Regions from separate parts of the Rhizobium sp. BK008 genome, predicted to be linked through region 2. Evidence: riboswitches for the same ligand, from Rfam matches in the RefSeq annotation. Region 2 holds a riboswitch; each other region holds the start of a gene.
What was found. Region 2 has a riboswitch for thiamine pyrophosphate ahead of thiC (phosphomethylpyrimidine synthase ThiC). Riboswitches for the same ligand answer to the same signal wherever they lie in the genome.
Positions count from the first base shown of each region.

Region 1: another riboswitch for thiamine pyrophosphate. It lies ahead of thiM (hydroxyethylthiazole kinase); the one in region 2 lies ahead of thiC (phosphomethylpyrimidine synthase ThiC).
Region 3: another riboswitch for thiamine pyrophosphate. It lies ahead of FHT69_RS22265 (YkoF family thiamine/hydroxymethylpyrimidine-binding protein); the one in region 2 lies ahead of thiC (phosphomethylpyrimidine synthase ThiC).

Region 1 covers NZ_JACIFK010000002.1:171,084-177,739, reverse strand. Annotated here, with positions in the region: gene FHT69_RS12305 (ABC transporter substrate-binding protein) at 1-1,326, opposite strand, end outside; gene FHT69_RS12300 (glycoside hydrolase family 3 protein) at 1,370-2,392, opposite strand; gene FHT69_RS12295 (GNAT family N-acetyltransferase) at 2,417-2,896, opposite strand; gene thiD (bifunctional hydroxymethylpyrimidine kinase/phosphomethylpyrimidine kinase) at 3,113-3,922, opposite strand; gene thiE (thiamine phosphate synthase) at 3,919-4,554, opposite strand; gene thiM (hydroxyethylthiazole kinase) at 4,551-5,354, opposite strand; TPP riboswitch at 5,405-5,501, opposite strand; gene FHT69_RS12275 (invasion associated locus B family protein) at 6,206-6,656, shown strand, end outside.
Region 2 covers NZ_JACIFK010000002.1:538,670-545,325, forward strand. Annotated here, with positions in the region: gene thiO (glycine oxidase ThiO) at 1-966, opposite strand, end outside; gene thiC (phosphomethylpyrimidine synthase ThiC) at 966-2,789, opposite strand; TPP riboswitch at 2,882-3,013, opposite strand; gene FHT69_RS13985 (LysR family transcriptional regulator) at 3,277-4,176, opposite strand; gene FHT69_RS13990 (VOC family protein) at 4,297-5,229, shown strand; gene FHT69_RS13995 (hydrolase) at 5,325-6,014, shown strand; gene FHT69_RS14000 (XapX domain-containing protein) at 6,086-6,367, shown strand; gene FHT69_RS14005 (amidohydrolase) at 6,367-6,656, shown strand, end outside.
Region 3 covers NZ_JACIFK010000005.1:401,518-408,173, forward strand. Annotated here, with positions in the region: gene FHT69_RS22250 (ABC transporter substrate-binding protein) at 1-184, opposite strand, end outside; gene FHT69_RS22255 (ABC transporter ATP-binding protein) at 265-1,065, opposite strand; gene FHT69_RS22260 (ABC transporter permease) at 1,062-1,868, opposite strand; gene FHT69_RS22265 (YkoF family thiamine/hydroxymethylpyrimidine-binding protein) at 1,881-2,489, opposite strand; TPP riboswitch at 2,480-2,593, opposite strand; gene FHT69_RS22270 (NADPH-dependent FMN reductase) at 2,782-3,357, opposite strand; gene soxR (redox-sensitive transcriptional activator SoxR) at 3,441-3,905, shown strand; gene FHT69_RS22280 (SDR family NAD(P)-dependent oxidoreductase) at 3,985-4,809, shown strand; gene FHT69_RS22285 (ArsR/SmtB family transcription factor) at 4,912-5,253, shown strand; gene FHT69_RS22290 (LysR family transcriptional regulator) at 5,324-6,217, shown strand; gene FHT69_RS22295 (formate dehydrogenase subunit gamma) at 6,352-6,656, shown strand, end outside.

The DNA of each region.
Region 1 (6,656 bases), 370 kb from region 2:
CTTGTAAGGATAGTAGGGCGAGGCCGATGCCGGCAGGCTGTTGATCGCCGCATCGAAGGTGCCGTTGATGAGGTTGCCGGTCCAGACGGCTTCCTCAGGCGTTTCGATCTTGGCGTCGATGCCGACTGCCTGCATGCCCTCGACGGCGAGGTTGACGGTGTCGATCCAGTCGGTCCAGGCGCTGGGGACGATGATCGAGAAGGAAATCTTCGTGCCGTCGGGATTGTCGCGGAAGCCGTCGCCGTCCTTATCCTTGTAGCCCGCCTCGTCGAGCAGGGCCTTGGCGGCATCGGCATCATAGGTTGCGAACTTGCCGAAGTCGGCCTTGACGGACGGGTCCGCCCAGCTCTTGTAAAGCTCGCCCATCAGGCCAGGATCTTCGTTCAGCGTCGGATAGCCGTAGCCGGCGACGTCGATCATCGTCTTGCGGTCGAGCGCCATGCTGACAGCCCGGCGGAATTTCAGATCGTTGAAGGCCTTCTTGTTGTTCTCGTTCGTCGTTTCCAAGTTGAAGAGGAAGGCGACCATGCTGCTCGGCGAATACCAATAGTGGAAATGCGCCGGATCCTTGGAGACATAGACATTGTCGATATCGGGAATGAAGGAGACACCCCAGTCAAGCGTGCCGTCGGCTGTCGCGGTCAGCATCTGGTTGTTGTCGGCAAGCTGCGGGAAGCGCATGCAATCGACCTTCAGGTGCTCGTTGTCCCAGTAGTTTGGGTTGCGGCACTGGTCGTAGGTCTGGCCGGTAAAGCGCGGCACTTCCGTCAGCGGGCCACTGCCGACCGGGGTTTCGTTGGCGAAGGTGACGGGATCGGCGACATCCTTCCAGACATGTTCCGGGACGATCGGCAATTGCGCGATCTGCTCGGCGGCGAGCGAGCTCGGATTGGCGAGCGTGAAGCGCACCGTCTGGGCGTCGACCGCCTGCACATCGGTGATGAAGGTCCAGATGCTGACGAAGTCGAGCGCCGGGAACTTCTTCAGGTAATCATAGGTGAACTTGACGTCGGCTGCGGTCAGCGGCTTACCGTCAGACCATTTCAGGTTCGGGCGCAGCTTGAACTCGATGCTCTTCAGATCGTCGGAGAGCTTGAAGCTTTCGGCCAGACGATAGACCGGCTTGTTGCTGTCGAAGCGGTTGAAAATAACCAGCGGCTCGTAGATGAAGTCGAGCGTCGACTGGCGCGATGAGGTCTGGTTGAACGGGTTGAAGTTGCGAACCCAGGTCGTCGCCGGTTCGATATTCGCCGTCAGAATCGTCTGCGCCATGGCCGATCCCGAAAGCAGCGTCAGCGCGGCGGCGGCAAGAAGATATTTTTTCATGTTTTATTCCCCTTTTCTTATGCGGTGAGAGTTGACGGGCCGGTCAGGAGACCAGCGCGCTGGCAAACATGTCTTCGACTTCTGCGTGGGCGGCGCGGACATCGACTTTGAGATTGCCGAGGCGCGCCTTGCCGGCGGCGATCCGCTGCAGGGCGGCTTCCGTCAGGGGACGGGCGGCCTTGGCGGCAGCTTCGCTTTCCGGAATGTCGCCGTGGCTGTGGAGCGCGATGTCGAAGCCTGCGTCGAGCACCTGTCTGACGCGTTCCGGCAAAGTACCTGAGAGCGACTCCATGAAGATGCAGTCTGATATCAGCACGCCCTCATAGCCCATCTCCTTGCGGATCACGTCGTGCATGATGGGCGAGATGGACGCCGGCAGCTCCGCGTCATAGGCCGAGTAGACGACATGGGCGACCATGGCCCAGGGCGTATCTTTCAGCGCGACGAAGGGTTTGAAATCGGTCGCGGTGAGCGTCTCGCGGCTGGCGTCGACCACCGGCCGCTCCTTGTGGGAGTCGAGCGTCGCGCGGCCATGGCCGGGAATGTGCTTGATGACAGGCATGTTGCCGGTCTCGAGCAGGCCATCGACCACCTCGCGGCCGAGGGCCGCGATGAAATCGGGATCAGGGCCGAAGGAGCGGGCGCCGATGACCGCGCTCGTCGTCTCGAAGACGAGGTCGAGAACGGGCGAGCAGCCGCTCGAAAGGCCGAGTTCCGTCATCATCGCGCCCATGGCCTGGGAGGAAAGGCGCAGTGCTTTTTTGCCGAGATCGAAATCGCGGCGCGCAAGTTCGGCAAACTGGCCGAAGCTGCGGAAGAGCGGCCAGGGGCCGGCATCGAGATGCTGAACGCGGCCGCCTTCCTGGTCGGTGAAGACAGGTGCGTCGTCGCGGCCGACGGCTTCGCGGAAGCGGGCGATCAGCCGCTTGGTCTGCTCCGGCTCGCGCTGATTGCGCCGGCCGACGAACAGGCCGAGCGGATTGGTGTCGCGAAAAAGGGCGAATTCATCATCCGAAATCGTGGGAGTGGGAAGGCCGACGAAAAGGGCGAGCGGGGTCGAGGACAATTCTGTAGCTCCGGGATCACATGGTCATTTCGGCGTGCTTCTCAGCATGCCTTCGTAGATGCCCTTGTCGGGGGCGGGGATGATGGTTGCGCCTGCGGTCTTGGCGTAGAAATCGACTGGCCCGGCATCGCCGATGAAGGCATAGGCGTGGCCGAGCGTCTTCATCGTCTGCAGGCAGGCGGAGAAGAGGGCGAGCCCGATACCCCTGCCGCGCGCTTCCGGGTCGACGCCGGTCGGGCCGAAGAAGCCGCGCGCCGTCGTGTCATAGCAGGCAAAGCCCAGCAGCTTGCCGCCGTCGACGGCGATCAGGCAGGCAACCGGCTGGTGGGAGAAGGCGACGGCGACTTCGCTCGCCCAGTTCTCGCTGAACCGTTCGCGAACCCAGCTGATGATAAGATGCAGTTCAGGGGGGAGGGCCGGACGGATGGAGATGCCGATAGCATCGGCTTTCCGTTTCAGGTCGGCGAGCTCAGCGGAATACAAGCTCACAAGCAGGTCTGCCACCTGTCACTCCTCCAGTTATTCCGTTATTGCGGAATGTATCCCCTTTTAGTGTTATAGATTTGGCCATCTGACCGGGCTTGTCAACAAGGTTTTTCAGAAGGTCAAAGGGACTGCCCGCACTGCGACTGCGGTTTCAACGCAAAGTAGCTGCCGAACGAAAAACGGCCCGGGAGGGCCGGGCCGTTTCGATTGGCTGCATCTATGCCGAGCGAGCGCTTATTCGCCGTCTTTCCACAGCACATGAAAATGCTGCACCGGGCCGTGGCCGGAGCCGACGGTGAGGCTTCCGGCTGCCGCGACCGCGCCGGCGAGATATTGCTTTGCGATGGCGACCGCCTCCCGCGCCGAGGCGCCCTTGGCAAGTTCGGCGGCCAGCGCGCTGGAGAGCGTGCAGCCGGTGCCGTGCGTGTTCTTGGTCGGCACGCGCATGGCTTCGAACCAGTGCAGGCCAGCGGCGGTGGCAAGGACGTCAGGACTTTCGTCGCTATCGAGATGGCCGCCCTTGACCAGCACTGCGGCCGGGCCAAACGCCCGCACCTGTTCGGCCTGCGCCGCCATCTCGGCTCGGTTTGTCGCCACCGGTTGGTGCAGCAGTGCGGCGGCTTCCGGCAAGTTCGGGGTCAGGAGTGTCGCAAGCGGCAGCAGCCGGCGGGTCAGCACGTCGACCGCCTCAGGCGCGAGCAAGGCGGCGCCACCCTTGGCGATCATCACCGGGTCGATGACGATCGGAATGTCGCGGTGGTCAGTCAGTGCACCGGCAACGGCATCGGCGATGCCGGCATTGGCGATCATGCCGATCTTGACGGCATCGACGCGCACATCGGCAAAGACGGCATTGATCTGGTCGGCGACGAATTGCGGCGGCACCAGATGCACGCCGCTGACGCCTTGGGTGTTCTGCGCTGTCAGCGCGGTCAGCACCGCCATGCCGTAGACGCCGCGGGCGGAAAAGGTCTTGAGATCGGCCTGGATGCCGGCGCCGCCCGAGGGATCGGAGCCGGCGATGGAGAGAACGTTGCGGATCATGCGCGGGCCTTTCGAATTTCTGCGGCGATGCGGCGCGTGGCCGCTTCGGGATCCGGCGTACCGCAGATGGCGGAGACGACGGCAAGGCCCTTGGCGCCCGCAGCAAATACTTGGGCGACATGATCCGCCTTGAGGCCGCCGATCGCAACCGACGGCACCGGCGAGGCCTTTACCAGCATGGCAAGACCGTCAAAACCGATCGGCTGCTTGTGATCGGCCTTGGTCGGCGTCGCAAACACCGGCCCGACGCCGGTATAATCGACCAGATCCGGATCGACGGCGGCGGCAAGCGCCGCGGTCTCGACCGAGAGGCCAAGGATCATGGCAGGGCCGATCATCGTCCGCGCCGTGCGCGCGTCCATATCCTCCTGGCCGATATGCAGACCGTCGGCGCCGATGGCGATTGCCGCCTCGACATCGTCGTTGACGATGAACAGGGCGCCGGTCCCGACAAGCGCCTGTTTCAAGGCGCGACCGGTCTCGATCATCCCGGCGGTGCCGGCATGTTTGTCACGCAGTTGCACCATCGTCGCGCCGCCGGCAATGGCAAGGCGCGCCGTTTCCACCATGCCGATCCCCGCGCAGAGATCGGGGTCGAGGACGAGATAGAGCGAAAGGTCGAAAGCCTTCATGCCGCCGATATCCTCGCTCTGGCGTCAAGCGTTTCGGCGTCGAGCGCTGCCAGCGCATCGAGGAAGCGCCAGGAGAAGGAGCCGGGGCCGGCGGCGCCGAGTGCCGCGTCTTCGCCGGCGATGGCGAAGGTCGAAAGGGCGGCGACCGTGGCGCCGAAAATGTCCTCGGGCGCCGTTGCCGCAAAGGCGCCGACGAGGCAGGTGAGCGAGCAGCCGAGCGCGGTGACTTGCGGCATCAAGGCCGATCCGCCTTCGATGCGCACGGCCCGCTCGCCGTCGGTGACGAAATCCACGGCGCCGGTCACGGCGACGACCGCCCGCTGGCGCTCGGCGAGCCATCGCGCCGAACCTTCCGCCTGCTCGACCGGGTCGCGGCTGTCGACGCCCTGGCCGCGGCTCTCTCCGCCGGCCAGCGCGATGATTTCGGAAGCGTTGCCGCGGATGATGGTCGGATGCAGCGCCAGGAGATCGGCGACGGCGTTGCGGCGGAAGGCCGTTGCATAATGGGCGACCGGGTCGAGCACCCAGGGCTTGCCGGCTGAGGCCGCCGCCTTCGCCGCCGCCTGCATGCCGTCGATCCATTGCGTCGACAGCGTGCCGATATTGATGGTCAGCGCACTGGCGATCCCGGCGAATTCGCCGGCTTCTTCCGCGGCATGCACCATGGCGGGCGAGGCGCCCGCGGCAAGCAGAACATTTGCGGCGATGTTCATGGCGACGTAATTGGTGATGCACTGAACGAGCGGCGGCTTCTCGCGCATCGCCTTCAGCATCGCTCCGGGTGTGGTCTTGGTCTGCATATGGCCCCTTTCAGGCGGGGGCGGCCACGGGGCGGTTCGTGCGGGCGATGCCGCGACCCCGAGCGACTCCCTCCGCCGGCATTATCCGGTTCAGGTTCGAAGGGTGCTTCTCAGCCCGTCTGTCGACGAACGCCCCTGTCTCTCATCGCGTTTCTTTTCGCAGAGAACGGGGCTGATGTCACCTCGAAAATGACAATCATGCGACCGACGCGGCGCGCGATGGCTATGGATGATTTATGGGTCGGGATCGCCTTTCATGAAGGACGAGAGATCGCCGCCGATTCGGGTCTTGACCAGGTTTTCCCGAAAGTCGTCTGCCGGTTCTCTTCCGGGTTGGCCGGGTCCTTGCCTTTTCGCCATGCGGCTATCCTCTCCTTTTTCAAAAGGAATAACCGCAGCAACCGTGGGTGAAATCAATTTCTAAAATACATCTTGGTATTTGTGAGGGATTGGCTGCCAGCCTTGGTGAGGGTGCTGATGCGGGAAAGCAGTCTTTTCTTTGAAAGAATGAAGTTCATCTTCCCAAGACTTTTCTACATTTGGAATAGCGCGAAGTTATTCACCCTATCCGTTCATCGGTGGAATTTTTCAATGCAGGCGAGCACGAGAACAGCTTCGCGTAAGTTGCGTGTCGTCTCATCGTCTCGCCATTCAGTTTCATTCCGCTGTCGAAATTTTGTGGCGATTTCGTTGCGGGAAGCCTCTCCCAGGGCGCCGAATTAAACTCCCAGAACGCGAAGTAAATATCTAACGGAAACTTTACCGTGCTGACACGCTTAGGTTGACCAAACGATGGATTGTAGCGATATGACTTTACACGCCAATAAAATCTTCCTGAAGTTGTATTTTCAATGAGCAAATTTTTGAAAGCCGATATGAAGTGGGGCCGCCAGACTGCCGCCTCCGTTCTGATATTCATCGCTTGGGCGAATCCTTCTTTTTCGCAATCTGCTGTTCCTGCCGATCAGGGAGCGGGGCAGGTGCAGGCGCCGGCGATAAAATCCCAGAAATTCGACGACTGGTATTATCGCTGCTCGGGTTCTGAAGGCACCGAGGCCTGCGAAGTCGCCCAGATCGCGCAAGTCGCCAAAGACGGCGAGAACGTCAACGTGCTGACGCTGGCGATCGCAGCTGCGCCGGCCGGGTCCCAAGGCAAAGGCGAAAAGGGCAGAGGCGAAAAGGGCAAGGGCGAGAAGGGCAGGCCGGGGCTGACGCTGACCGCTCTTCTGCCGCTCAACGTCTTCCTGCCCTCGGGCCTGTCGATCAAGGCCGACGGAAAGCCGGTTGCGAAACTTGACTACC
Region 2 (6,656 bases):
AAGTGAATGCCGCTGGAGGAGAATATCGGCGGCCCGCACCGCCATGGCGGGCGCCAGCAGGAAGCCATGCCGATGCATGCCGGCGATCGCGAGCCCCTCCTCCGTCTCGATGACTTGCGGAATGTTGTCGGCAAACGCCGGACGTATGCCAGTCCCGGTCTCGACAACGCGCGCCTCGCCAAACGCCGGATGCAGCGCATAGGCCGCGTTCAGGAATTCCATGAGCGAACGCGCGGTAATCGGTCCGTCATCGTCAGCCTCGATCATCGTCGCCCCGACCATGAAACGGTGATCGTCGCGGGGCACGATGTAGATCGGATGGCGGGGATGCAGCATCCTGACCGGCCTGGAAAGGGTAATATCCGCAGTTTCCAGATAGAGCATTTCGCCTCGCACGCCGCGCAGGCCGGAAAGTCGCGGTATCGCCGCCGGCCCGGTGCAATCGAGCATGCCGGCAAACCGCCGGTCCTGCGGCTGGCATCCGCCGAAATGGAAGACGACGCCACGCTCGCGGAGCCTGCCGGCTAGTCTGGCCAGTGCGCGGCGTGGATCGAGATGCGCTTCCTGCTCGAAGAAAAGAGCCTTTTCGAAGCGGCCGGCTAGTGCAGGCTCGAGGTCGGCCACACCCTTGCGATCGATCCAGACATGACCGGTGGTGCGCGCGGCAAACCGGACGAGATCCGGAAGGTCGCGCGGCTGCGCCACGACGAGAGTACCGCGGCGACGAACCTCGCCGGGCACGGCCTCCTCCCACCATCCGGCCGCGCCCAGGCCCAATGTCAGGACAATCTCTTCGGCCGCTTCCCGTTCGCAATAGGGCGCGAGCATTCCTCCAGCAAAGTGCGAGGCGCCAAGTCCCGCCGCGCCGGCCTTTTCGATCACCTCGACCGAAAAGCCCCGCCTGACGAGCTCATGGGCTGCCGCGAGGCCGGCAACGCCGGCCCCTTTGACGAGAAACGTAGACATTATGCGTTACCCGGAAGGTTTTCGATCGGCATGTACAGGTCGCCAGCCTCCCGATATTTCGCCGCCATCGCTTCCAGCCCTTCCTTCTGCGCTTCGGCGCGGATATCGTGCGAAATCCGCATCGAGCAGAATTTCGGACCGCACATGGAGCAGAAATGCGCCACCTTATGCGCCTCCTTCGGCAGCGTTTCGTCGTGGAAGGAACGGGCAGTTTCCGGATCGAGCGAAAGGTTGAACTGGTCCTCCCATCGGAACTCGAAACGGGCGCGCGACAACGCATCGTCGCGCACCCGCGCCGCCGGATGACCCTTGGCGAGATCGGCGGCATGTGCCGCGATCTTATAGGTGATGACGCCCACCTTGACGTCGTTGCGGTCCGGCAGGCCGAGATGTTCCTTGGGCGTCACGTAGCAGAGCATGGCAGTGCCGAACCAGCCGATCATCGCAGCCCCGATGCCGGACGTGATGTGGTCATAGCCCGGCGCGATATCGGTGGTCAGCGGCCCGAGCGTATAAAAGGGCGCCTCGCCGCAGACCGCGAGCTGCTTGTCCATGTTTTCCTTGATCTTGTGCATCGGCACATGGCCGGGACCTTCGATCATCACCTGGCAATCCTTCGCCCAGGCGATTTTCGTTAACGCGCCGAGCGTTTCCAGTTCTGCGAACTGCGCCGCATCGTTGGCATCGGCAATCGAGCCTGGCCGCAGGCCATCACCGAGCGAGAAGGAAACGTCGTAAGCGCGGCAGATGTCGCAGATCTCCTCGAAATGCTCGTAGAGAAAACTCTCCCGGTGGTGGTGCAGACACCACTTGGCCATGATCGAGCCGCCGCGAGAAACGATGCCGGTGACGCGATTGACGGTCAGCGGGATATAGGCAAGCCGCACGCCCGCATGGATGGTGAAGTAATCGACGCCCTGCTCGGCCTGTTCGATCAGCGTATCGCGATAGACCTCCCAGGTGAGGTCCTCGGCAATGCCGTTCACCTTTTCGAGTGCCTGGTAGAGCGGCACGGTGCCGATCGGTACCGGCGAATTGCGGATGATCCATTCGCGGATATTGTGGATGTTGCGGCCGGTCGACAGGTCCATGACCGTGTCGGCACCCCAGCGGATCGCCCAGACCATCTTCTCGACTTCCTCCGCCATGGAGGAGGTGACGGCGGAATTGCCGATATTGGCATTGATCTTCACCAGGAAGTTCCGGCCGATGATCATCGGCTCGCTTTCCGGATGATTGATGTTGGCGGGAATGATCGCCCGGCCGGCGGCGACCTCCTGGCGGACGAATTCCGGGCTCACATGATCGGGAATATGGGCGCCGAAGCTTTCGCCATCGCGGCTCATGGCCTCCGCCTGTGCCTTGCGGCCGAGATTTTCGCGGATAGCGATGAATTCCATTTCCGGAGTGATGATGCCGGCGCGTGCATAGGCGAGTTGGGTTACGGCCTTGTCGCCCCTCGCCCGCAGCGGCTGGCGCTTGGCCGGAAATTCCGGTGTCAGCCGTTCGCCGCTGACAAAGCCGTTGTCTTCGGGACGCACATGGCGGCCTTCATAGGCCTCGACATCTCCGCGGGCGATCACCCAGCCGCGACGGAACTGTGACAAGCCCTGCTCGATACGGATATCGGCGCCCTCGACAGTGTAAGGGCCGGAGCAATCATAGACGACGACGGGCGGCTCTCCCGATGTCGGATGGACGCTGATCTCGCGCATCGGCACGCGGATGTCGGAGTACATATCTCCGGGGATGTAGATTTTCCGCGAGGCCGGTAGCGGGCCGGTGGTGACGGTGGGTGTGACGTTCTTTGCGGCAATGGTCATGGTTTGAGGCTCCAAGTTGCAATTGGAGACCCAGTCAATCAGCCGGAATGATGGAAAGACGCCGGCATGGAATCCACGCGGGAATCCGAAGCCTTCGAGCGCTTGCACCGTCCCTACGCCAGTATGAACTGGATCAGGTTCAACGGGTCACTGCGCCACAACAGGCAAAGCCATATTGTCCAGCAGTATCTCAGTCCCTTGCCGGGACCCCCCTGGTGAATGTCGCAAAGACTATGTCCTGGGCCGAGTTCGTGTCAACCACAGACCTTCCGTCGTCCGGCTCTTGGGCGTATTTTGATGTGGAAGCCGGGCAGATGACTGGATTGGGAGAAGGATGTCGCCGAACTTCCAAATTGTCGCCTTGAACGGGATCGAGCGACCGGCCACCGAGATGGACCGGAAGCCCCTTGGTGCGCCGCCTAAGATTCTGCAAATTCCTTTTCGAAAGACCTCGTTGGAGCAACCGCACCTGCTTTATCGGCAAAGCTCATTCGATCGCCGAGAGGAACGCCGGGATCTGTTGCTCGAAGAACTTCGAGAACGAGGCGATGCGCGGCGGCAGGGCCTGGTACGGGGGGTAGTACAGGGTCAGCCATAAGTCTGGCGGCGACCAGTCCCGCAGGACGTGGACGAGCCGTCCGGTCCGCAGATGCTCGGCGACATGGAACTTGGGCAGCATGGTGACCCCGACGCCGTCGGCCGCCATGCTCGCCAGCACCTCTCCGCTATTGGCGCTGAATGCACGGCCTGCAGAAATCGTGGCGCTGCCACTGCCGTCCGACAGTGACCAGGTCTCCCGTTTGCTTTCGCCGCTATAGGCCAGGCAATCGTCAGGAATGAGCTCGTTCGGGTGCTTCATGTCGCAAAACCGGCTGCCGGGCGCTGCGACGAGGATACGGCGCACGACGCTGATCTTGCGCCAGATCGTGAACTTGTCCGAAGGTGCCGCGGAAATGCGGATCGCCAGATCATAATCGTCGTCGATGATGTCGACGAGTCCATCGGCGAGCGAGATTTCGAAGCTGATCTTGGGATAGCGCTCCCTGAATGCCGAGAGGATGGGCGGCAGGACCTGCTGGCCGAACCAGGTCGGCGCGCTGATGCGAAGGCGGCCATGATCCGCCTTGTGGGAATTCATCACGTCCTTGCGCGCGTTGTCGAGCGCCTGCACCGCCGGCTGTATCTGGGCGGCGAAGATCGCGCCATCGGTCGTCAGCGACACTTGGCGCGTGGTGCGCACGAAGAGTTGCACGCCCAGATCTTCTTCCAGGGCCGCAATCGCCCGGGTGACGGCTGCGGGCGTCATATCGAGCTCGCGCGCGACCTGCGCGAAGCTCCGCTTCTCGGCAGCCAGCAGGAAGGTTCGGAGCACCTTGTAGTCGTTCATCGATTATTTCACCAATGGCAATTCACTGACAACTATTATTGCAATTTCCACGCCTGATCAACGGACGTAGATTTTCAATCACACCAGACAAACCAACACAGCCGCGGAAGGGCGAGGATCATGATCAAGGATATCAAGGGACTGCATCACATCACGTCGATGGCATCGGATGCCCGTCGGAACAACGCGTTCTTTACGGGCACGCTTGGCCTGCGCCGCGTCAAGAAGACCGTAAATTTCGACGATCCCAACGTCTACCACCTCTATTACGGTGATGAGGCCGGTACCCCCGGCTCCGTCATGACCTACTTCCCGTTTCCCGACGTGATGCGCGGCCGTCCCGGCGTCGGCGAGGTCAGTGACACACAGTTCGCGGTGCCCAAGGGCTCGTTGTCCTTCTGGCAGGATCGCTTATCGGCAAAGGGAACCGGCAGCCTGCAGACCGACACTGCCTTTGGCGCTCCCCGCCTCCTGTTCAAAGGGCCGGACGGCGAAGGGTTTGCCCTTGTCGAAACCGAAACCGATGGCCGAAAGGCCTGGACTGGCGCCGGCATCGACGAAAGCGTCGGCATCCGCGGCTTCACCGGTGCCAGATTCCGCCTGCATGACGCCGCTGCCACGTCCGAACTGCTCGGTTTCATGGGCTACCAGCGCACTGAAACGGATGGTGACGTCACCCGCTTCATCATCCCCGGCGGCAATGGTGCCGACACGATCGACCTCGAAGTCCTTCCGAAAACGCCTTTCGCAAGGCAGGGCGCAGGTTCCGTGCATCACATCGCTTTCGCCGTCGAGAACCGCGCAAAGCAGCTCGAAGTCCGCAAGGCCCTGATGGATACAGGATACCAGGTGACGCCTGTCATCGACCGCGATTACTTCTGGGCGATCTACTTCCGGACACCCGGCGGCGTCCTGTTCGAAATCGGCACCAACGAACCCGGTTTCGACCGCGACGAAGACACGGCACACCTCGGCGAGGCTTTGAAACTGCCGGCTCGCTACGAGCCTTATCGTGACCAGATCGAGGCCGGGCTGACACCGCTCGCCGCCTGACGTCGCTTTCCAACAATAAGGCGGCATAACTTTCAAGACGTGCCGCCTTTCCTGCCCCATTACCTAGCTTCAACCCAGTCAAAGGAAGACACGAGATGTCCAGCAAGCTTCAGGTCCTAACCCCGCAGAACAGTCAGATCATCTTCATCGACCAGCAGCCGCAGATGGCCTTCGGCGTCCAATCGATCGACCGCCAGGTCTTGAAGAACAACGTCGTCGGTCTGGCCAAGGCTGCCAGGATCTTCAACATCCCGACCACCATCACCACCGTCGAGACCGACAGCTTCTCGGGCAACACTTTCCCGGAACTGCTCGCCGTCGTCCCGGACAATGATATCCTTGAGCGCACCTCGATGAATTCCTGGGACGACCAGAACGTCCGCGACGCGCTTGCCAAGAATGCCGCCGATGGCCGCAAGAAGATCGTCGTCGCCGGCCTCTGGACGGAGGTTTGCAACACGACCTTTGCGCTCTCCTGCATGAACGACACAGACTATGAGATCTACATGGTCGCCGATGCGTCCGGCGGCACGTCGCTCGACGCGCACAAATATGCAATGGACCGCATGGTGCAGGCGGGTGTCGTTCCGGTCACCTGGCAGCAGGTCCTGCTTGAATGGCAGCGCGACTGGGCACGCAAGGAAACCTATGACGCGGTCACGTCGCTGGTGAAGGAGCATTCCGGCGCCTACGGCATGGGTATCGACTATGCGGTCACTCACGTTCACGGCGGCGCCGAGCGGGTCCGCCATGGCAAGCGGATCGGCCCGAACCCTGCGAAGTAAAACCGTCATCACCCCGGCAGGCGGTCGCCAGCCGGGGTGAACTGCTTCTCTCCAAGCGAAGGTGATCCGCGATGAAAATCTATCTGCTGTCCCTCGGTGCCGGCCTGTTGGTGGGCGTAATATACAGCCTGCTCAATGTCCGTTCGCCCGCCCCGCCCGTTGTCGCCCTCATCGGCCTGCTCGGCATCCTCGTCGGTGAGCAGCTGGTGCCCTTGGCAAAAAGCATCTGGGCACGCGAGCCCGCCGCCGTCTCCTGGCTTCACCAGGTCAAGCCGCACATGTTCGGGCACCTTCCGAAGGGCGGCACAAACCTGACCCTGCCTCGTGAAGATCCGACGTCGGGGAAAAGCTGATGACCACGCGCCGCACATTCCTGGGCGCAGCGTCGAGCTTTGCCTTTTCAAATCTTTTTTCACCGGCGAACGCCGCCGATCCCATCAAGACGGGAGCTGCTTCCATGCACGCCGATATCGTTCTTCACAACGGACTGATCACGACGCTTGATCGCGCAAATCCGAACGCCACCGCCGTCGCCGTCAAGGACGGCGTGTTTCTGGAGGTGGGAACCGACAGCGAGGTGATGACGCTCGCCGGACCGGATACGAAGATCATCGACCTGAAAGGCAAGCGCATGCTGCCCGG
Region 3 (6,656 bases), on a different contig from region 2:
CGAGTCCGGCATCGGCGTAGAAGCCCTTCGCCTTGGCGACATAGATGCCGATATGGTTGGTGTTGGGCGTCCAGTCGAGCGCGATGCGAACCTTTGCGGGCGCCGATTGGGCGAAGGCGGTGCGGCCGGCAAGGCTTGCCGCGATGGCGGCGAAAATCGTCTGGCGGCGGGTGAGAAGCAGCATGGTGACCTCCTCAGGTCTCTAGAGCATGATGCCGAAAAGTGTCGGCGGTTTCGGACGACATCATGCTCTAACTCTATAAATTAGAACAGCGATTCAGATTTTGGGCCGACCGGCCTAAAATCATCCTGTTCTTGCGGATGAAGCAGGGTTTGCAGGATTTCGGTTTCGATCGCCTGGGCCGCCGGCGAGCCGAGGTCGGCGATGCTTCTCGGACGGGGCAGGGGAACGCGGAATTCGCGGATGATACGCGCCGGACGGGCCGAAAGCACGTAGATCCGGTCGGAGAGGAACACGGCCTCGCGAACGTCATGGGTGATCAGCAGCGCCGTCCAGCGGTGCTCGGTCCACATGCCCTGCAGCCATTCCTGGATCTGCGTGCGCGTCAGCGCGTCGAGCGCGCCGAAGGGCTCGTCGAGCAGCAGCATGTCCTGCGTCTGGACGACGGTGCGCAGCAGTGCGGCGCGCTGGCGCATGCCGCCGGATAGTTCGGAAGGATAGTGGTGTTCGAAGCCGGAAAGGCCGAAGCTCTCGAACAAAGGCGCGACGGCGGCGCGGGCCGCGCGGCGGCTCATGCCTTTCACCTCGAGGCCGAGTGCCGCATTGTCGATGATCCGGCGCCAGGGCATCAGCGCATCGCGCTGCGGCATGAAGGCGAAGGAATGCGGTGCCTGTTCCAGCGGCACGCCGTTGAAAAGCATGGTGCCGGAATCGGGTCGAAGCGCCTGTGTCAGCAGCCGCAGCACCGTCGATTTTCCGGAGCCGGACGGTCCGACGATCGAAACGAACTCGCCGTCTGCGACGGTGAGCGAAATGTCGCCCAGCACCTTCATGCCGTCGAAGGACTTCGAGATACTACCGAGTTCAACCATTGTATCGCTCATCGGCGCCGCTCCCCGGTTGGCTGCCAGGGCATGACGAGGCGCTGGATCAACAGCGTCAGCCCGAAGAGGCCGAGCGTGAGCACGGCGCTGACGACGACGGCGGCGAGCACGAGATCGGGACGGAAATTGTTCTTGGCGTTGAGGATATAGATGCCGAGGCCGCGGGCGGCGCCGGCATATTCGGCAAAAATCGCGCCAACGACGGCATAGGTGATCGAGATTCTGAGGCCGGCGAAGAAATAGGGCAGCGAGGAGGGAAGCCGGGCCAGGCAGAAAATCCGCCAGCGACTCGCCTTCATCGAATTCAGCAATTCGGCGATGTCGCGGTCGGTCGATTCATAGCCCTGCAGCAGGGCGACGAGCAGCGGAAAGAAGGTGACGAGCGCCACCAGCAACACTTTCGGCAGCAGGCCGAAGCCGAACCAGAGGACGACGAGGGGCGCGATCGCCACCAGCGGCAGGGTCTGGCTGGCGATGAAGATCGGCAGCAATGCCCGGCGCATGAAGGGCACGAAATCCATGAGGATGGAGGCTGCGAAGGCGAAAGCAAGCGACAGCGCGAAACCTCCAAGCGTCGCGCCGAGCGTCGGCCAGGTGTTTGATATCAGCGCCTCGCGGTTCAGCCAGCCCTGGATGACGATGCGCGACGGCGCCGGCAGGATGGAGGGCTTGATCCCGGAAAGATCGACATAGAGTTCCCATGCCGCCAAAAAGGCGCAGCCGGCGAGCAGGGCAGGTATGCCCCGGTAGAGAGCGGCGCGGAGCGCGGCAAGGCGCGAACCCAGTGGTGGTAGCGGTGTCATCGGCGTTCGATTTCAGGCTTTCGTCGGGCTATTGGCTGACACCGTGATATCGAGGGTCACATGCCCCTCGGGGTCGCCGAAGCGATAGAAGGCCTCACGAATGGTTGCGAAGACGGCGCCGGCATCGCCAGAAAGCCTGGTGCAGAAATTCTTGGCGCGGTCGAAAGTGCCGGAGCGTTTGAGAAAGTCGATGCAGCCATAGATCTCGTCCATATGGGTGCCGGTTCCCATGACGTAGAGCGAGAATTGGGCAGCGGTCGGCTGTCCGGTCTCGGCGGCGATTTCAACGGCGGCAAGGGCGGCCGCTATACGGTCAGCAAGCGGCTCTGCCTGGCCGGAGGAGGGGTTGACGCCGCAGATGGCCTCGTCGGGCTCACCGGGGCAGCCGCGTGAGACGGCGGCGGACAGCACGCAATGTTCGCCGGTCTTTGCGGCGGTGACGAAAAGATCGTGCATGGCGGCGAAAAGAATGTCAGGCGGGCCGACCAGCAGCGTAGAGATGTCATCGGTCTCGATGCGCAGCTGGTCGCGATAGGGATCGAGCGCCTTGACGGCATCGAGAATGATGCCGACGAAATCGCCGGACATCGGATAGAGTGACACTTGTGCGCCCGAGAACATCTGAACCTCGCTCCGCTGGCATTACCCAGATCAGCTTTGAAGGGTCCAGAGGCTTGCACCTCACATCTCAGCCCCGGCAATACGGAGCTCCCCCGTTAATGGCGCGGAAACTATCACCGGGGTTTTCTCCCCGCAACTGCAAAGTTGCGAACCCGTCCATGCGGTCGGGATGAGCCTGCCATGCCCGGTATCGACTGATATGTCTTACTGTCGAGAACACCCGGACGGAGGTCCTGCCCGGGTGTCCCTCGAGGTTCCGTACCTGCCGGGAACGGAACCGGAGCTTGCTGCCTCAGGCGGCGATGTCGGCATAGGGGCGATCGCTGCGGGCAGTGACGAGCGCCCGTGTCCACCATTCCAGCCTCGCCATCATCCGATCGAGCAGACGCATCGCGTCGGTGGGATTGTCGAGCCGTCCCTCGGTGTCGAAGCGGTTCCAAGGTGCTGTAAAGCTCACCGAATCGCGGATCGTGACCGCGTGGAGTTCGGCAAAGACGAGGCGCAGCTGTTCGACGGCGCGCAGGCCGCCTGATATGCCGCCATAGGAAACGAAGGCGACAGGTTTGCCCTGCCAGGGCTCGAAGAAGAAATCGATGATCGACTTCAGCGAGGCCGTGAAGCTGTGATTGTATTCCGGGGTGACGATGATGAAGGCGTCGGCCATGCCGAGCCGCCCGGCGAGCCTGTCGATTTCGGGGTGTGCCATGTCACGGCTTACCGGCAGCGCGAAATCGAGCGGGTCGATGATGTCGATATCAAATTGCGGGAAGCGGACGAGCTCCTGCGTCAGCCATTTGACCACCCGGTCGCAGATGCGGCCCTCTCTCGTGCTGCCATAGATGACCGCCAGCCTGGTGGGTGTTTTCATGCGTTGCTCCTTGTCGCGATTGGACTTTACGCTTATCGAAGCACGGGTTATAAAACCTCAACTAATATTGAGGTCAAGAGCCGATGGATACGATTCCTGCAGCGCCGCTCGGCAGACTTCTGACGGTTGGCCAAGTGGCGGAGCGCAGCGGCCTTGCCGTCTCGGCGCTGCATTTCTACGAGACCAAGGGGCTGATCTCGAGCATCCGGTCCCGCGGCAACCAGCGGCGATACGGCCGTGACGTGCTGCGCCGGCTTGGCATCATCAAGGTGGCGCAGCGTGTCGGCATTCCGCTTTCGGAAATCCAGGCGGCGTTCGAGTCGCTGCCGCAGGGACGCACGCCCACCGTCGGCGACTGGCAGGTGCTGTCGGCGCGCTGGAAGGATGATCTCGACGCGCGAATCAGGCGGCTGAGCCTGCTGCGCGACCGTCTGACCGGCTGCATCGGCTGCGGCTGCCTGTCGATCGAAAGCTGTCCGTTGCGCAATCCCTGCGATCGGCTCGGCAAAGAGGGGTCGGGTGCGCGGCTTCTGGAGACCGAAAGCTAGAGCCCTTCCCCAGAGGGAGACTTGGCTGCGTCTCCCGGGAAAGATCGGTACCTGCCTTTCTTTCGGTCGGCGCGCTCATATGTTAAGGGCGAGTGACGCAACCGGCGGCACTGTCCGCGAGGAGGACGGCTTCGTGTTTCATCCCAGACTGTTCGAAAATCGCAATGTCGTCGTGACCGGCGCCGGCCGCGGCATCGGCCTCGAAGTGGCCCGGCAGTTCCTGGACTGCGGCGCAAAAGTGATCGTCCATACCGGGCGCAAGCCGGGACGCGAGCTGCCGGATTTCCTGCTGACGGCTGAATCCGAAAGACGGGCGCTGCTGCTGCACGCCGATTTCTCGGCGGCCGGTGGGGCGGCGCAATTTGCCGAAGACGTTCTCGCCTTCTTCGACAGGGTGCATGTGCTGGTGAACAATGCCGGCACCATGCTTGGCCGGTTTCCCGCGGCCACGCTCACCGACGCAGAATATGAGGCGATCGTGCGGCTCAACCAGACATCGGTGGTGGCGCTGACACGCGCACTGTTGCCGGCATTAAAGGCGGCTGAAGGCGCCGCTGTCGTCAACACGGTTTCGATTTCGGCGCTGACCGGCGGCAGCCCCGGTTCCTCGATCTATTCGGCCTCGAAAGCCTTCGTTGCGACCTATTCCAAGGCGCTTGCCCGTGAGCTCGCACCGGATGGAATCCGGGTCAATTGCGTGTCACCGGGAACGATCGAGACGGATTTCCATGAGCGCTATTCCTCCCGCGAAAAGCTGGAGCAGACAAGAAAATCCATCCCCCTGCAAAGGCTCGGCACGGCGGAGGATTGCGCTCCCGCCTATCTGTTCCTGGCGGCTCCCTCCCTCTCGGGCTACATTACCGGCCAGGTGATCGAGATCAATGGCGGTCAGCTTATCTGCTGATTTGCTTGGACCTTTTTTGGCATTTCGTCATTTTGGCCAATTCGCTTGTGCGAATATGCAATTGTACTGATCTACCTCATCGCCTCCCTTCCGAGATACCGCATGCCGTTGCCCAAACCCAAGCCGGGGATGACCGGCCAGGAATTGCACACACTCGCTGCAAAAGCCCATGAAGCGAGCGACCTGCTGAAAGCGCTGGCGCACCAGACCCGACTTCTCATCCTCTGCATATTGGCGAATGAGGAGCGGACGGTCAGTGAAATCGAACATATTCTGGGCATACAGCAGGCAATGGTCTCGCAGCAGCTGGCGCGCTTGAGGCTCGAAGGCCTGGTCAATACGCGCCGTCAGGGCAGGCTGGTCTATTACAGCATCGGCAATGTCAGCGTGCTCGCCTTCCTCGAATCGCTGTTCGAGCTTTTTCCGATTGCAGAAAACTGTTAGCGACCGCCCTTGCGGAGCACGGCTGCTATGTCGAAGATAGGTCCGGACGCGAAATGGCGCGGGAGGCCGGATGATCGACAAGCTGGAATTTTTCATCGCGCTTGCTAATGAAAAGCATTTCGGCCGCGCCGCGGAGGAGTGCGGCATCTCGCAGCCAACGCTTTCGGCGGCCATCCGGCAGCTCGAGGATCAACTCGGCGTCATGCTGGTACAGCGCGGTTCAAGGTTCCAGGGGCTGACGCCGGAGGGGCAGCGCGTGCTCGAATGGGCCCGGCGCATCGTGGGCGACGCCCGCACCATGCGCGAGGAGATGCGCGCCGCACGCCGCGGCCTTTCCGGCCATATTCGTCTTGCCGCCATTCCGACCGCGCTCGCCATGCTTTCGCGCATCACCACGCCCTTCCAGGAACGGCATCCCGGCGTGACCTTCTCGATCGTCTCGCGCAATTCGCTGCAGGTGCTGAGCATGCTCGAGAATCTCGAAATCGATGCCGGCATCACCTATCTCGAAAACGAGCCGCTCGGCCGCGTCACGACCGTTCCCCTTTATGCCGAGCGTTATCATCTGATCACGGCAGCCGGCAGCCCACTGTCGGATCGCGACAACGTGACCTGGCGAGAGGTCGGCGATCTTCGGCTTTGTCTATTGACTGCTGATATGCAAAACCGCCGCATCATCAACCGACACTTGACGGAAGCCGGCGCCACCGTGCATCCGACGCTCGAATCCAACTCGATGATCGTGCTGTTCTCGCATGTCAGGACCGGACGCTGGGCCAGCATCATGCCACGCAACGTCGCCAAATCCTTTGGATTTCCAGTGGAAATCCGCATGATCCCGATCGTCGAGCCGGAGGCGCATCATCTGGTCGGCCTCGTTGCCCCTTATCGCGAGCCTTTCACGCCGCTTGTCTCGGCTCTGCTGCACGAGGCGAGAGTGCTCGTACAAGACGAGGAACTCTGATAGAAAAAAACTATCGTGCAACGTGATAGCTTTATTGATCGCCGGCTGCTTCCCTGAGATGCTGCTTGCGGAATGGCACTCGGCCGGGGGAGCCCGCCATTCCGCAACGAGCGAGCCGCCGGGAGGGCTGCCTTATGACCATTCATATCGCCGAAGGCGATATTGCAGCGCGCACACGTGCCATCGTCGCCGATCTTCGCTTTCTCGAAGGGCCGCTGCTTCCCATTCTGCACGAGGTCCAGCAAGAATTCGGCTATGTGCCGCAGGAGGCCATGCCCGTCATCGCGGAGGAACTGAACCTCTCCCGCGCCGAGGTGCATGGCGTGGTGACCTTCTATCACGATTATCGCGACCATCCCGCCGGCCGGCATGTGCTGAAGCTCTGTCGTGCCGAAGCCTGTCAGTCGATGGGCGGCGATGGCCTGGCTGATCGCGTCAA